DNA from 4 places in the Pseudovibrio sp. Ad13 genome. Region 2 is predicted to be linked to each of the others. Evidence: riboswitches for the same ligand, from Rfam matches in the RefSeq annotation. Region 2 holds a riboswitch; each other region holds the start of a gene.
The links. A riboswitch is a leader RNA that binds a small molecule or an ion and turns the genes downstream of it on or off. The one in region 2 is predicted to bind thiamine pyrophosphate.

Region 1 (3,375 bases), on a different contig from region 2:
CTTATCAGGCACTTTGCTTTCCAAGCCTGCCAGCTGTTCCTCAGTGATACCGAGTTTTTCGATGAGCGCATGGATAGCTCGCAACATGGGGCCAGCAACATCATCTGAGTAAATCTGATCGCCACTCATCACGAGGGCAGTTGGCCATTTTTCCTTGTCAATTTTGGTGCCGTTCTCAGCCCTGATATGCTTTGCCAGAAACTGATCAGCTGCGACCAGACCATCGCCGGATTCGTGATGTGGTTTGCGGCAGGACCCGTGCAGGAGCGAGGAAACTTTTGAGCTTAGCAGAAAGCCGGGAAGCTCCTGATTTTCATAGCAGAGATCAGGCGCCCATACGGAATGATCCTGCCAACCAGCCTCCTCGTCATCCTCCATACGCAGAGCGAGGCGATAGCTGATCCAAGTGTCATGCGGTAAAGGGCTTTGGAGAGGTAGATCGATCAGGAGGTAGTGGAGATGTACCCCTGCTGAGATCAGGTTTACCTCAGTTTGCGCTTTCGTCAGCTCGTAGGTTTGCGGCTCACGGCCTTGTGGGAGCAAATCCAGTTTCACATCCGCCGGAGCGCGCACTGCGAGCCAGAATGTTAAACGTGAGGTTTCCAGTCGACGCAAGATTGGGCCAGCTAAAACGGATGGGAGAGAACAGGTTTCAAGCATTCGTTGATATTATTTTTCGCGATATCCAGATGTGAAATTCTTAGATGAGAGATAGGTATGCAATCCTCAAAAGCCAATATGGATCAGCAACTCTCTTCTCTGAAAGACCAAACTACAAAAGTTTTCTGAACCCCGCCTGAACCGAACCTGCCTTGACAGTAGTTCATAATCGTTCTAGCAAAATCATGTATGCAGGGGAGTCTCACCAAGGAGACTGAGAGGCTGACAGAGCGCAAGCTCGGCGACGCGACCCTTAGAACCTGACCCAGTTGATACTGGCGTAGGAAGCACGGGTCGCGGGACCTGTTTATAAGGCTAGTGTAACAACCGCGATCTTAGCAGCAGAAGTTCTTTCTGCCGTTTCCCAGCCAAGACTCATCTGGTGTCTTTTTCGAGTTATGAACTTGAGGAGCACCATAATGACGACGCCAAACCCATCCATCACCACAGGCGCCTTGCCAGCAGCGCGTAAAATCTACGTTCGTGGCAGCCTGCACGAAGACGTGCTCGTGCCCATGCGCGAGATCAGCGTACACCCAACTGCAGGCGAGCCACCGCTGCCAGTCTATGATAGTTCCGGCCCATACACAGACCCAACGGCAACAACGAATATTTCTGAAGGTTTGCCTGCTCTACGGCGCAAGTGGATCGAGGCGCGCGGTGACACCGAGGAATATGATGGCCGTGAGATTAAGCCTGAAGACAATGGTTTTGTGAAAGGCGACCGGCTTGTTCCTGAGTTTCCGGTGAAGCCTCGCCCCTTGCGCGGAAAGGACGGTAAAGCCGTCACCCAGCTGGCCTATGCCCGCGCTGGCATTATCACACCGGAGATGGAGTTTATCGCCATCCGCGAAAACCAGTTGCGGGAAGCGGTTGCAGAAGAGCGGTGTGGCAATGACTGGGGTGCGAGCATTCCAGATTATGTAACACCAGAGTTTGTACGTGATGAGGTGGCTGCTGGCCGCGCGATCATTCCGTCAAACATCAACCACCCTGAGAGTGAGCCGATGATCATCGGGCGGAACTTTCTGGTCAAGATCAACGCCAATATGGGTACATCTGCTGTTACCTCTTCCATGGAAGAGGAAGTAGACAAGATGGTGTGGTCGATCCGCTGGGGTGCTGACACGGTGATGGATCTGTCTACCGGGCGTAATATTCACAACACCCGTGAGTGGATCATCCGCAACAGCCCTGTACCAATTGGGACTGTCCCGCTTTATCAGGCACTTGAGAAGGTGAATGGCATTGCCGAGGATCTGACTTGGGAGATTTTCCGCGACACCCTGATTGAACAGGCAGAGCAAGGGGTTGATTACTTTACCATTCATGCAGGTGTGCGCCTGCACATGGTGCCGATGACCGTCAATCGCGTGACCGGCATTGTCTCCCGTGGAGGCTCCATCATGGCCAAGTGGTGTCTGCATCACCACAAAGATAGCTTCCTCTATGAACACTTTGACGAAATCTGCGATATTTGTCGCCAGTATGATGTTGCCTTCTCCCTTGGTGATGGATTGCGTCCGGGTTCCATTGCAGATGCCAATGATGAAGCGCAGTTTGCAGAGCTGGAGACACTTGGAGAACTTACCAAAATTGCGTGGGCCAAGGATTGCCAGGTGATGATCGAAGGGCCGGGCCATGTGGCCATGCACAAGATCAAAGAAAACATGGATAAACAGCTGGAATGCTGCCATGAGGCGCCGTTCTATACGCTTGGGCCCCTTACTACCGATATCGCACCCGGTTATGACCACATCACCTCCGGCATTGGCGCTGCGATGATCGGGTGGTTTGGCTGTGCCATGCTTTGCTATGTGACGCCCAAAGAGCATCTGGGATTGCCGGACCGGGATGATGTAAAAACCGGCGTGATTACCTACAAGATTGCAGCTCATGCAGCTGATCTTGCCAAAGGCTTGCCAGGTGCCCAGCGGCGGGATGATGCCTTATCTCGTGCTCGCTTTGAATTCCGCTGGGAGGATCAATTCAACCTCTCTCTCGATCCCGATACTGCGCGAGAGTTCCACGATGAAACTCTGCCGAAAGACGCGCATAAAGTGGCTCATTTCTGCTCTATGTGCGGACCTAAGTTCTGTTCCATGCGGATCTCGCACGATATCCGCGCGGAGGCCCAGAAGGAAGGTATGGAGGCTATGGCAGCCAAGTTCCGCGAAGGCGGCAAGTTGTACCTGCCACTTGAAGGGACAGAGCAGTGATTACGATTGCAGGAGCCGGCCTTGCGGGGCTGGCTTCCGCCTATGAGCTAGCAAAGCGCGGTGCATCCGTCACTATCTTTGAAAAATCCGCTAAACCGGGCGAAAGCAGTGTCGCACGGTTTGCCGGCGGCATGCTTGCTCCGTTTTGCGAGCGTGAAAGCGCAGAAGAAGACGTTGTTACACTTGGGGTGCAAGCCGCTGATTGGTGGTCTCAGGTAACGCTTGTGACCCGGCACGGAACGCTGGTGGTTACTCCGCCGCGCGATCAGGCCGAGCTGACCCGTTTTGCACGGCGGACCTCACACTTTACCGAGGTGAACGGTCAAGCGATCTCAGAGCTGGAGCCAGCATTGGCTGGACGCTTTGAGCGTGGGCTGTTTTTCAAAGAGGAAGCTCATCTGGACCCACGGCAGGCACTGGCTGACCTGACAGGGGCTGTTCAGGAGCTTGGGGTAGAGATCCAATATGGAAGGACTGCACCTGAGCGGGTCAATCT
Region 2 (3,375 bases):
GAAAGCACAAGCAGTAAAAGAGCTCCGCCGGCTGCTGCCTGCATTTTGTATGCCCCCATCAAGCGGTAAATCTGTAAAGGCAGCGTTGCAATTTCCGGATCTGCAAACAGGGCAATCACGCCAAGGTCTCCCATGGAAAGTGCCGCTGCAAGCCCCGCAGCAAACCCGATCTGTGGCCGCATACGTGGAATGAGGACACGTGAGAAGAACACCCAGCCTTCCATATTTAGAGACAAGGCCAACCGTCCATGACGTGAAACCGTATCTCGCGCAGCAGGGACAAGAATGCGAAGGGCAAACGGCAATGCCATCGCCGCATTGACGAGTGCTGTCACAGGAAGAGCAAGGTCTGACGGGTTTGCCCATGGACGTATAATGATAAACAAACCCGTTCCAATCACCAGCGGGGATGCCGCTAATCCCAAAATTCCAGCAAGTTCAACCACACTATGCCGGCGAACGGCGATTGCGGCTGCCATAGGCAACGCGAGCAGCAACAAGATCACTGTGCTGGCTAAGGCGACAGCAACAGAAACGAGTGCCGCCTTCAACACAATAAACGGCACCAGAAACAGACCGCTAAACCCTGACAGAACAACGGCACTGAGCGGCAAAAGCAAAAACAGCGTTGCAAGTGAAATCCAGAGGATGTCTGCGACAGGTGCACCACCATCCCAGCGCTGGATCGCTCGGTCCAGTCCTGCGCCAAACCCTTCACCACGTGAAAGCTTCAGTGCTGCGAAAGCTGCAGCAGCAGTGAGCATGAGTTGCAATGCAGAAAGCAGCGCGGCGCGGCCAAGATCAAAATCGTAAGTAAAAGCCTGATAGATCGCCAGCTCAATAGTTGTCGCCCGCGGCCCGCCACCAAGTGTCAGAGCAACAGCAAAGCTTGTCAGGCAGATCGCAAAGATCACAGCCAGTGCACCGGGTAGAATGCGCGCGAGCATGGGGAGTTCTATCAGCCGAAACAGGGCTTTTCCATCACACCCAAGCTGCGCCGCAAGGCGAAAGCGCTCTGAGGGAACCTCTTGCCACCCCTGCAAGATCAATCGGGTTGCCAGCGGAAGGTTGAAGAAAACATGAGCCAGCACAACACCGTGGAGGCCATAAATGCGAATGGGTGAAGCACCGAAATAGACAAGCACATCAGATATCCAGCCCGCACGGCCAAACACCTGCAGTAACCCAAGAATGGCGACAATAACTGGAAGAATGAAGGGCGCACCAAGCAGGGCAATAAGCAAACTGCGGCCCGGAAACCGCCGTCGCGCCAGGGCGCGCGCAACCGGCACAGCCAGCGCAACACTGATCACAGCAGAAAGCACGGCCTGCGTGAGCGTAAACTTGAGAGCGGCCCAATCGGAAGAGGAAAAGCCGTGACCCGCTTCGGCTCGCAGAGCAACCGCGGCCAACGTGCCAAGTATGAGTGCCGCGACAAGCAATGCCGCGGCAACACCGGGAAGCGAACTTACTGGCTGAGCGCTTCTAGCCATTCCGGCAGAGCCTCACTTCTTGCAGTAGCAGCTTCGTCAGGCTTAAAGAACAAAGCTTTTTCAGGCACCTGCAGTGTGTCAAAGCCAGCAGGCAAACCACCTTCAGGTGTCACAGCAGGATACATCCAGTTGGTCGTTGGAATGATTGTCTGGAAAGCATCTGAAACCATGAAGTTCAGGAACTTGTCTGCCAACTCTGGCTGATCAGTCCCGGCAAGCTTTGCCGCTACTTCAACCTGCATGTAATGGCCTTCTTCAAACGCGGCAGTGGTCTTGCTGTTATCTTCCTCGGCAATCAGGTGGTAAGCCGGAGACGTGGTGTAACTGAGCACCATCTCCGCTTCCCCATCAAGGAAAAGACCGTAGGCTTCAGACCAACCTTTTGTAACCGTCACGATGTTATCGGAAAGATCCGCCCACACATCAGCAGCTTCGTCTCCGTAAGCCGCTTTCACCCAAAGCAGCAGCCCGAGGCCGGGCGTAGAGGAGCGTGGATCCTGAATAAGGATCTTGGCATCACTCTTTGCAAGCTCGCGGAAGTTGGTTGGTACGGTTTCGCCAGCCTTGTGTACGAAGGCAAAGTAGCCCCAATCGTACGGCACAAAGGTTTCGTCAGCCCACTCCACTGGCAGTGTGTATTGGGCTTCAACAGTGTGTGGTGCAAACAGGCCAGTTTTCTTGGCAGTCTCTACCAGATTGGTGTCCAGACCCAGCACCACATCGGCATCTGAGTTTTTACCTTCAAGACGAATGCGGGAAAGCAGTGCTGCGCCATCTTCGACGCCAACAAGTTTCAGGTCACACTCGCATACAGCCTCAAACGCTTCTTCCACTTTTGGGCCTGGGCCCCAGTCAGAAACGAAGCTGTCGTATGTGTAAACTGTCAGTTGAGGCTTCTCAGCAGCCATCGCTGATGTTGCAGTGAGTAATCCCGCAGCAATTAACAGATGTTTCAAGTCATCCTCCATTGCGGCGAGAGGGCAAGGATGGATGAAACCGGTACCCTTCCCTCCGCCGGTTCTAGCCGGTTCAGGTTCAACGGGTTCGCCACTAAAGCATCTCAGCACGACAAATACGCGCACCCCGAGGTCAAGCGGTTCTTAACCGGAAAAACACAGAAGCGCAACTGGATATAGCCAGCGTCTGGAGAGCACCTGTAGGGAGTTGCAATAAAAAGCCCGGGCAGTTTCCTGCCCAGGCTCGTCGCATTTATTAGGCTGTCAGGTCGAAGCGGTCGGCGTTCATGACCTTGGTCCATGTTGCCACGAAATCGCGGACGAACTTTTCGTGGTTGTCATCCTGAGCATACACTTCAGCATAAGCGCGCAGGATTGAGTTGGAGCCAAACACAAGGTCTGCACTGGTTGCAGTCCACTTAGGCTTGCCAGATTTGCGGTCACGGATTTCATAGGTGCCATCTTTGAGTGGATGCCAGCTGTTGTCCATATCGGTCAGGTTGACGAAGAAGTCCGTTGTCAGCTGACCTTCGCGGTCCGTGAAGACACCGTGCTTTGATCCGCCATAATTGGCACCAAGAACGCGCAGGCCACCAACAAGTGCAGTCATTTCCCAGCCAGTGAGGCGGAGGAGCTGAGCACGATCCAGCATCATCTCTTCCGGGCTAACAGCGTACTCTTGCTTCTGCCAATTACGGAAGCCATCAGAAATAGGCTCCAAAACAGAGAAGGATGTCGCGTCTGTCATCGCATCTGTTGCATCACCGCGACCAGAAGCGAATGGAACTTCCACGTTGAAACCAGCTGCCTTGATGGCATTTTCCACACCAACATTTCCTGCCAGCACGATCACATCTGCGACTGAGGCTCCTGCCTGCGCTGCGATTGGTTCAAGCACAGCCAGAACTTTGGCAAGCCGGTCTGGC
Region 3 (3,375 bases), on a different contig from region 2:
AACGACACGCGGCCAGATGCCTGAACTGGCAGCATTGGAGACAATCCCAGTCAAAACCAGCCGTTACCAGATGCGTTCCTTTGCGTTGCTAGGTGATCCATCACTTGCCTTCTCAGAAAACTTCCTCAAGCTCAAAAACATCCACTGCAACATGGTCTTTGCGCTCTTTGAGGAGAATGACAAGAAGAAAGCCCTGACGCTGGTAGATGAATGTAAATCACTCTCTGAGGGTGAGTACAACACCATCTATGCTGCTTTTGAGAAATACATCCTCAGCGATCTGGCTCAACACGAAGCGGTCAAGGATGCAGCGCAATAACGGCATTTGGCCTACAAATAAAAAGAGCCCCCGAAACTCGGAGGCTCAAATTTTAGTTTAGACCTATACCGGTTAGCGCAGTTCAACCGCGTAGGTTTCAACTGGAGGCGCTGTTTTAATGAGCCCCTGCTCAATCAGAAAGTTTGCAAACCGTTCATAGCGACCATTGTCCAAAGCAGCTGGACGGCTGGCAAAACGCGGCAGAGTATCCGCCCAGGCACGCTTGTTCAGCTCATCATCCAGATTTGGATAGATCTCAAGGAAGCTCTTCCAGGAGTCCTGCGGATTATTAAGCAGATAAACAGTAGCCGCCTCAATCGCATTAATGAACTTCTTCAAACGCGGATCATCCAGCTTATCTTTGTGAGCCACATAAATCAGTTCATCATAGACTGGCACGCCGTTCTCTTCAGGATAAAACGCGCGGCCTTTCGCACCTTCAATCTCCATCTGGTTCAGCTCGAAGTTACGGTAACCACCAATCACCGCATCAACCTGCCCAGCCATCAGAGATGGTGAGAGCGAGAAGTTTACGTTGATCAGCTCCACATCGTCAGAACTCAGACCTGCATTGGAAAGCATCTTCCCAAGCATGGCGTTCTCAAACCCGGATGTGGAATAACCAATACGCTTGCCTTTCAGGTCTGCAATCTCCTTGATTGGTCCATCTTCCAACACAATCAGTGTGTTCAAAGGCGTAGAGACCAACGTCCCGATCCGCATCAGCGGCATGCCCTCATCAATCTGCGGGTGCAACGTCTGCTGATAGGAAACTGCAATATCACCCTGCCCTGCTGCAACAAGCTTTGGTGGCATGGAAGGATCAGCAGGCTCAATCAGCTCAACATCAAGGCCCTCTTTTTCAAAGAAACCCCGTGCCTTGGCAACCACGATTGGTGCATGGTCTGGATTCGCAAACCAATCCAGCAACACAGTCAGCTTGCCCGCTGCTTGCACTTGAAGCGTACTCGCAAGCATTGCCGCACCAAACAGAATACCTAGTTTTTTCATAAGGTTACGTCCTCATACTCTGAGACCTAGATCTCTTTCTGCCAATAGATCATCCGAGAAGTGGCGAACTCAACAACTGCCCTCAGGCTCAACACCATCACCGCAAGCAAAATCAACGCCGCAAACATAGTCGCTGTTTGCATGCGGGCATTGGATTGCAACATGATGAATGCCAGCCCCCCTTTAGCACCAACCCACTCTCCAACCACCGCCCCAATAGGCGCGAAGACCGCAGCAATGCGCATACCAGATGCCAGAGAAGGCAAAGCTGCGGGAATGCGTATGTAGCGAAGTGTTTGCCAGCGGTTCAGGCCGTGCAGCTTACCAAGATCAAGCAGCGACTGATCAGTCCTGCGCAAACCATCGAAGAAGGTCGAGGTTACAGAAAAGAAGATCACGATCACGGCCATGACAACCTTGGAGGCGAGCCCAAAGCCGAACCACAGCACTAAAAGTGGGGCTATTGCAAACACAGGAAGAGATTGGGTCGCTGCAATTGGAGGCAGCAGAAACAGGCGTATCCGGGGAGACACTGCCAGCAAAACAGCCAGCGAAGCTCCAGCACTCACGCCAAAGAGAAAGCCGAGAACAGTCTCCCAAGCGGTAATGCCTGCATGATGCAGCAGGAAAACACCTTGATTGAGAAAAGCGGAAAAAACCGCCGCCGGACCTGGCAAGAGAAACGGAGGAAACTCTCCAATCTGAACCACACTTTCCCAAATGGCGATAAAAAGCAAAATCCCGAAAAGACTTCGGAGAATTCGTTTCAAAGCTCGCTTCAGCATGCAGACTCCCAACAATGGTATTGGGCATCACAAACAGGCGGAAGAACGGAGCTACATTAGCTCTCTGGGATGTTTTCAGCACAGGATCTCCCGTTACAGCAAAATGCAAACATGGAGATCCGGGAAGAATGGCTCAGGTCCCGTCCCTTCGCCGGCATTACCCGGATCAGGTTCAAAGGGTTTAGCTCATCGCAATCTCAGCTTTTCGAAAGAAAAGCACCCCTCGGAATAGCAAGGAACATGCGCGTTTCTGCTGAAGGATGCAAGCAGATTTTGCTCTGACGGACGACAGCATAATGAAAAAGGCCTCAGCTCTGAGAGAGCCAAGGCCTTTGAAATCTAATCTAAATATCTGAAACTAGATTACTTCCAGCTCTTGATTGCCTCTGCGATAACTTTGTTGCCGGTTGTACCTTTTTCAAAGGTCAACATTGCACGGCGACCGCTGTTATACAGCAGTGGAACATCAATCCACTCACGCTCAGAAAGACGCTTCAGGTTCTTTGCTTTTTCTTCATCACTGTCAGACAGCGCAATCCAGAAGAGAGTGTCAGAAACCTTCACGGCAGCACCATCAAGCGGATCACCTGCTTCGGACTCTGTCTTCTTCAGGATCAGGCCAGGCACCTTCTCAACACCTTTGCCATCAAATCCTTCTGGGAAGATGAAGTTCAGCTCAAGCAGATGGCTGGCTGGCAAAGACTGATCACTATTCGGCTTCAACGTCATCTCAACAGAGAAGTTACGAGATGGCAGCGTCGCAACAGCCTTGATGACAGAATCGCCATTAGCTTCATCCAATGACCAAACAACGTTCCCGCGTGATGCAGAACCTGCAGCACCCGGCGTCAATGCCTCTTCGTAAAGTATGCTCTGTTGTGCAACAGGAGAAACCGCAGCTTCAGTTCCAATGGTTTCAGCTGGCGGAACAGAATTGGTCTCAACTGCAGTACTTTGCTGTGCAGGTTCCGTCACCGGCAAAACCTGCTCAGAAGATGTGTCTTCTGCCGGTGCTGCTGGAGTTTCAACCACACGCACGACTGGAGGCTCAGCTGTTGTCTCGGTTGGCGCAGCGCTGGATGAATTCCGGGTAATCCGGGTCGTCTGCACCCGTGTCGCATCCGGAGAGACCTTTGCCCCTTCATCAGATGGCAACAGGCGGTCAGTGTTCTTCTTCGGCGTACGTTCCGGCTGAACCCGAAGCGGCTCATCTTCATTCGAAGGTGCGCTCTCTGGCGCAACAGTCTCACCGGTTTCAAC
Region 4 (3,375 bases), on a different contig from region 2:
ATTTACCGGATAACCCGCTGGATGATCTTGAGGGAGAGATTATCGGGTTTATTGATGCTGCAGAGCGCTCGCTCGACATAGCAATTCAAGAAATAGACAATAAACGCATAACCAACGCACTTATCAACGCAAAGCGACGCGGGGTGCGGGTGCGAGTGGTGTCCGAGGCGGATTACCTGAGCGTAGATGAGCCAGCAGACGACCCGCACTCAAGCGACCCTCGTGTTGAGAACGAGGTGAACCGGCAACTTCACGCGGCGTTGCTGCGCTCTAAGGTGTGGGTTCGGACTGACTTTAACCCACGGATATTCCATCAGAAATTCATCATTCGCGATGGCAATGCTGTTCTGACCGGCTCCACAAACTTCACTGAGACCGGCACACATCGCAACCTGAACCATCTTCTCATCATCAAGAATGAGAAGGTTGCCGATATCTTTGAACGGGAATTCAGGGAGATTAAACGGGGGCGATTTGGCCGATACAGCGTTGATGACAACGAAGCCGAGAACACACCGAAAGAAGTGATTGTTGACGACATCCGCGTGAAAGTTTGCTTTGCACCGGACCACGCACCAGAGATGGAAGTCACCAAACAGATGACAAAAGCTAAGGAACGAGTGGACTTTGCTATCTTCACCTTCTCCAAAAGCTCCGGCATTGATGATGCCATGTTGCTGCTGATGGAGGCTGGGCGAAAGGTGCGTGGTGCGCTTGATGCCCGGCAAGGCGGACAGGACTGGGCAGCCACTCAGCCTTTAGCAGAAGCTGGTGCTGATTTGCATTTCGTTCGCGGTTCAAGCCGAATTGGTAAGCTTCATCATAAGCTTATGGTAATTGATGATAGCATTATGATTGTCGGCAGCTTCAATTACACAGGCCCGGCGAACCGGTTTAATGACGAGAACATCGTCGTTTTGGGGGATTCTGTGGTGCCAACCGAGAACCAGAAACGGTTTGCGATGGCCGCTCGGCAGGAAATTGACCGGATCATCAGTGATCACGGGCAGCCAATCGTCATCAACTGAATTTGCGCAGGCATTTCGCAAAGGCGTGTATGTTTATCTTTTGGTAACCATTCAGCCAGATTTGGCGCTTACACTTTGCGAATGGCAAATTCCCTTGATAGCGGCGAAGACTTACTCATCATCTGCAAACCAGATGTTACCGCAGCGATAGAAGACTGGATTGATCATCTGGGCTCTGAACGGCGACTGGCTGAACGGACACTGGAAGCGTATGAGCGCGACACCCGTCAGTTCCTGCGCTTCATGACCAGTTATGAAGGCGAACCGGTTGCCCTGCGGCATCTGGAGTCTTTGAAACCAAAGGACTTTCGCGCATTTCTGGCGACGCGTCGGAGGGATGGCGCGCAGACGCGGACGCTTGCCCGCGGGTTGGCTGGCATCCGCTCCTTCCTCTCGTTTCTGGAGGAGCGCGGTGAGGTGAATGCGGCTGGTGCTGCAGCTGTTCGTACGCCGAGACTTCCCCGCAGCCTGCCCAAGCCTATCCCCGTTGAGGAAGCCAAAGCGATTGTCAGCAGCGATCTCGCTTTTGAGGACACTCCCTGGGTTGAATCCCGCAACGCAGCGGTGTTCACACTGCTCTACGGTTGCGGTCTCCGTATCTCTGAAGCGCTGTCTCTGACATCGGCCTCAGCGCCGAAGGAGGGGGATAAGTCGCTGAAGATTCGCGGTAAAGGCAACAAAGAACGGCTTGTTCCGGTTCTGCCAGTGGTAATAGAAGCTATTGAAGCCTACAAAAAGCAGTGCCCTTATGATCTGTCGGGCAGCTCACCGCTGTTTCGCGGCGTTCGTGGTGGCCCGCTGAATGCGCGTATGATCCAGCTGGCCATGCAAAAAATCCGCAGTGCTCTTGGTCTACCAGACACCGCAACTCCTCACGCTTTACGCCATTCGTTTGCAACTCATTTGCTCTCTGAAGGCGGGGATTTGAGGAGCATTCAGGAGCTACTGGGGCACGCAAGCCTTTCTACCACACAGATTTATACGGAAGTGAACAGTGCACAGCTGTTGGACGCTTATGACAAGGCACACCCGCGTCGTTGATAGGTTGTCCCCCTCCCTCACATCACCTTGATCTCCCTTAGCAGATCCCCTAGGTTCGTCGATGTGAAACGGGGTGCCCGACACGTGTGTTGTGGCTGAGATCATACTCGAAGAACCTGCTCTGGATAATTCCAGCGAAGGGAGCACTCACGCCGTGTTGGGGGATAGATTGTCTGGCAGTTTGCCAAGTCCCTGATACCAGCTCTCTTTCGCACAACAAGACCGAGGATAAAAATGGGTCGTGTCGAAAGCGCTTGCGCAACTCTTTCTGCAATTCGTGACAACAGTCCACTCGTCCATAACATGACGAACATCGTGGTGGCCAACACCACAGCGAACGCCCTGCTGGCCATTGGCGCCTCCCCTGCCATGGTGGATGGCCCAGAAGAAGCCCCTGAACTTGCAAGTGTTACAGGTGCATTAGTGGTCAACGTTGGCACGGTTACCCCTGCTCAGGCAGAGGCGATGAAGCTGGCAACTGCTGCTGCCCACAAAGCTGGTCGCCCTTGGGTGCTGGACCCGGTGGCTGTTGGAGCGCTGACCTTCCGCACCAAGCTAGCTGGTGAATTGCTGGAGAATAAGCCGAGCGTCATTCGTGGCAATGCCTCTGAAATCATGGCACTTGCTGGTCAGGGTGCAGGAGGAAAAGGCGTTGATAGCACCGATAGTTCGGAGGCTGCTCTCGCAGGAGCGAAAGAACTGGCGAAGCAGACGGGCGCTGTTGTTGTTGTCTCTGGTCCGGTCGATTTCATCACTGATGGTGCGCGCACTGCTGAAGTCGCCAACGGGGATAAGATGATGCCTTATGCGACTGGTCTTGGCTGTACGGCAACGGCTTTGACTGGCGCAACACTGGCAGTTTGCGATGACCCATTTGATGCTGCTGTTGATGCAATGGTTTTCCTCGGAGTGGTTGGTGAAATTGCTGCAAAAAATTCAGCAGGACCAGCAAGCTTGCAGCTGGATATCATTAACGGCCTCTATCAGCTGAACAGCGATATCCTCAACGCAACAGCACGGATTGAAATGCATGAAACCGTTGCTTGATCTGTCCGTTTATCTGGTGCTGGGGCCGCAAGACTGCCCCGGTCAGGATCCCGTCGACATAGCAATCGCAGCCGCACAAAACGGCGCTACTGTTGTGCAGCTTCGTGACAAGACTGGCAGCACGCGCAAGCAAATTGAGCTGGCAGAGCGGTTGATGCGAGCGTTGAAACCGTTGAATGTGCCGCTAATCGTCAATGATCGTGTAGATGTTGCCTTAGCGGTTGATGCGGACGGTGTTCATGTTGGGCAGGATGATATG

Region 1: another riboswitch for thiamine pyrophosphate. It lies ahead of thiC (phosphomethylpyrimidine synthase ThiC); the one in region 2 lies ahead of thiB (thiamine ABC transporter substrate binding subunit).
Region 3: another riboswitch for thiamine pyrophosphate. It lies ahead of PsAD13_RS04910 (ABC transporter permease); the one in region 2 lies ahead of thiB (thiamine ABC transporter substrate binding subunit).
Region 4: another riboswitch for thiamine pyrophosphate. It lies ahead of thiM (hydroxyethylthiazole kinase); the one in region 2 lies ahead of thiB (thiamine ABC transporter substrate binding subunit).

The regions. Positions count from the first base shown of each region.
Region 1 covers NZ_LMCC01000003.1:30,572-33,946, reverse strand. Annotated here, with positions in the region: gene PsAD13_RS04470 (hypothetical protein) at 1-660, opposite strand, end outside; TPP riboswitch at 844-964, shown strand; gene thiC (phosphomethylpyrimidine synthase ThiC) at 1,059-2,879, shown strand; gene PsAD13_RS04460 (FAD-dependent oxidoreductase) at 2,876-3,375, shown strand, end outside.
Region 2 covers NZ_LMCC01000006.1:118,084-121,458, reverse strand. Annotated here, with positions in the region: gene PsAD13_RS09885 (thiamine/thiamine pyrophosphate ABC transporter permease ThiP) at 1-1,493, opposite strand, end outside; gene thiB (thiamine ABC transporter substrate binding subunit) at 1,469-2,449, opposite strand; TPP riboswitch at 2,483-2,589, opposite strand; gene katG (catalase/peroxidase HPI) at 2,706-3,375, opposite strand, start outside.
Region 3 covers NZ_LMCC01000004.1:45,506-48,880, forward strand. Annotated here, with positions in the region: gene PsAD13_RS04900 (CHASE2 domain-containing protein) at 1-319, shown strand, start outside; gene PsAD13_RS04905 (ABC transporter substrate-binding protein) at 392-1,330, opposite strand; gene PsAD13_RS04910 (ABC transporter permease) at 1,357-2,115, opposite strand; TPP riboswitch at 2,242-2,349, opposite strand; gene PsAD13_RS04915 (hypothetical protein) at 2,479-3,375, opposite strand, start outside.
Region 4 covers NZ_LMCC01000002.1:496,656-500,030, reverse strand. Annotated here, with positions in the region: gene PsAD13_RS03135 (phospholipase D-like domain-containing protein) at 1-1,028, shown strand, start outside; gene PsAD13_RS03130 (tyrosine recombinase XerC) at 1,110-2,069, shown strand; TPP riboswitch at 2,129-2,231, shown strand; gene thiM (hydroxyethylthiazole kinase) at 2,304-3,116, shown strand; gene thiE (thiamine phosphate synthase) at 3,100-3,375, shown strand, end outside.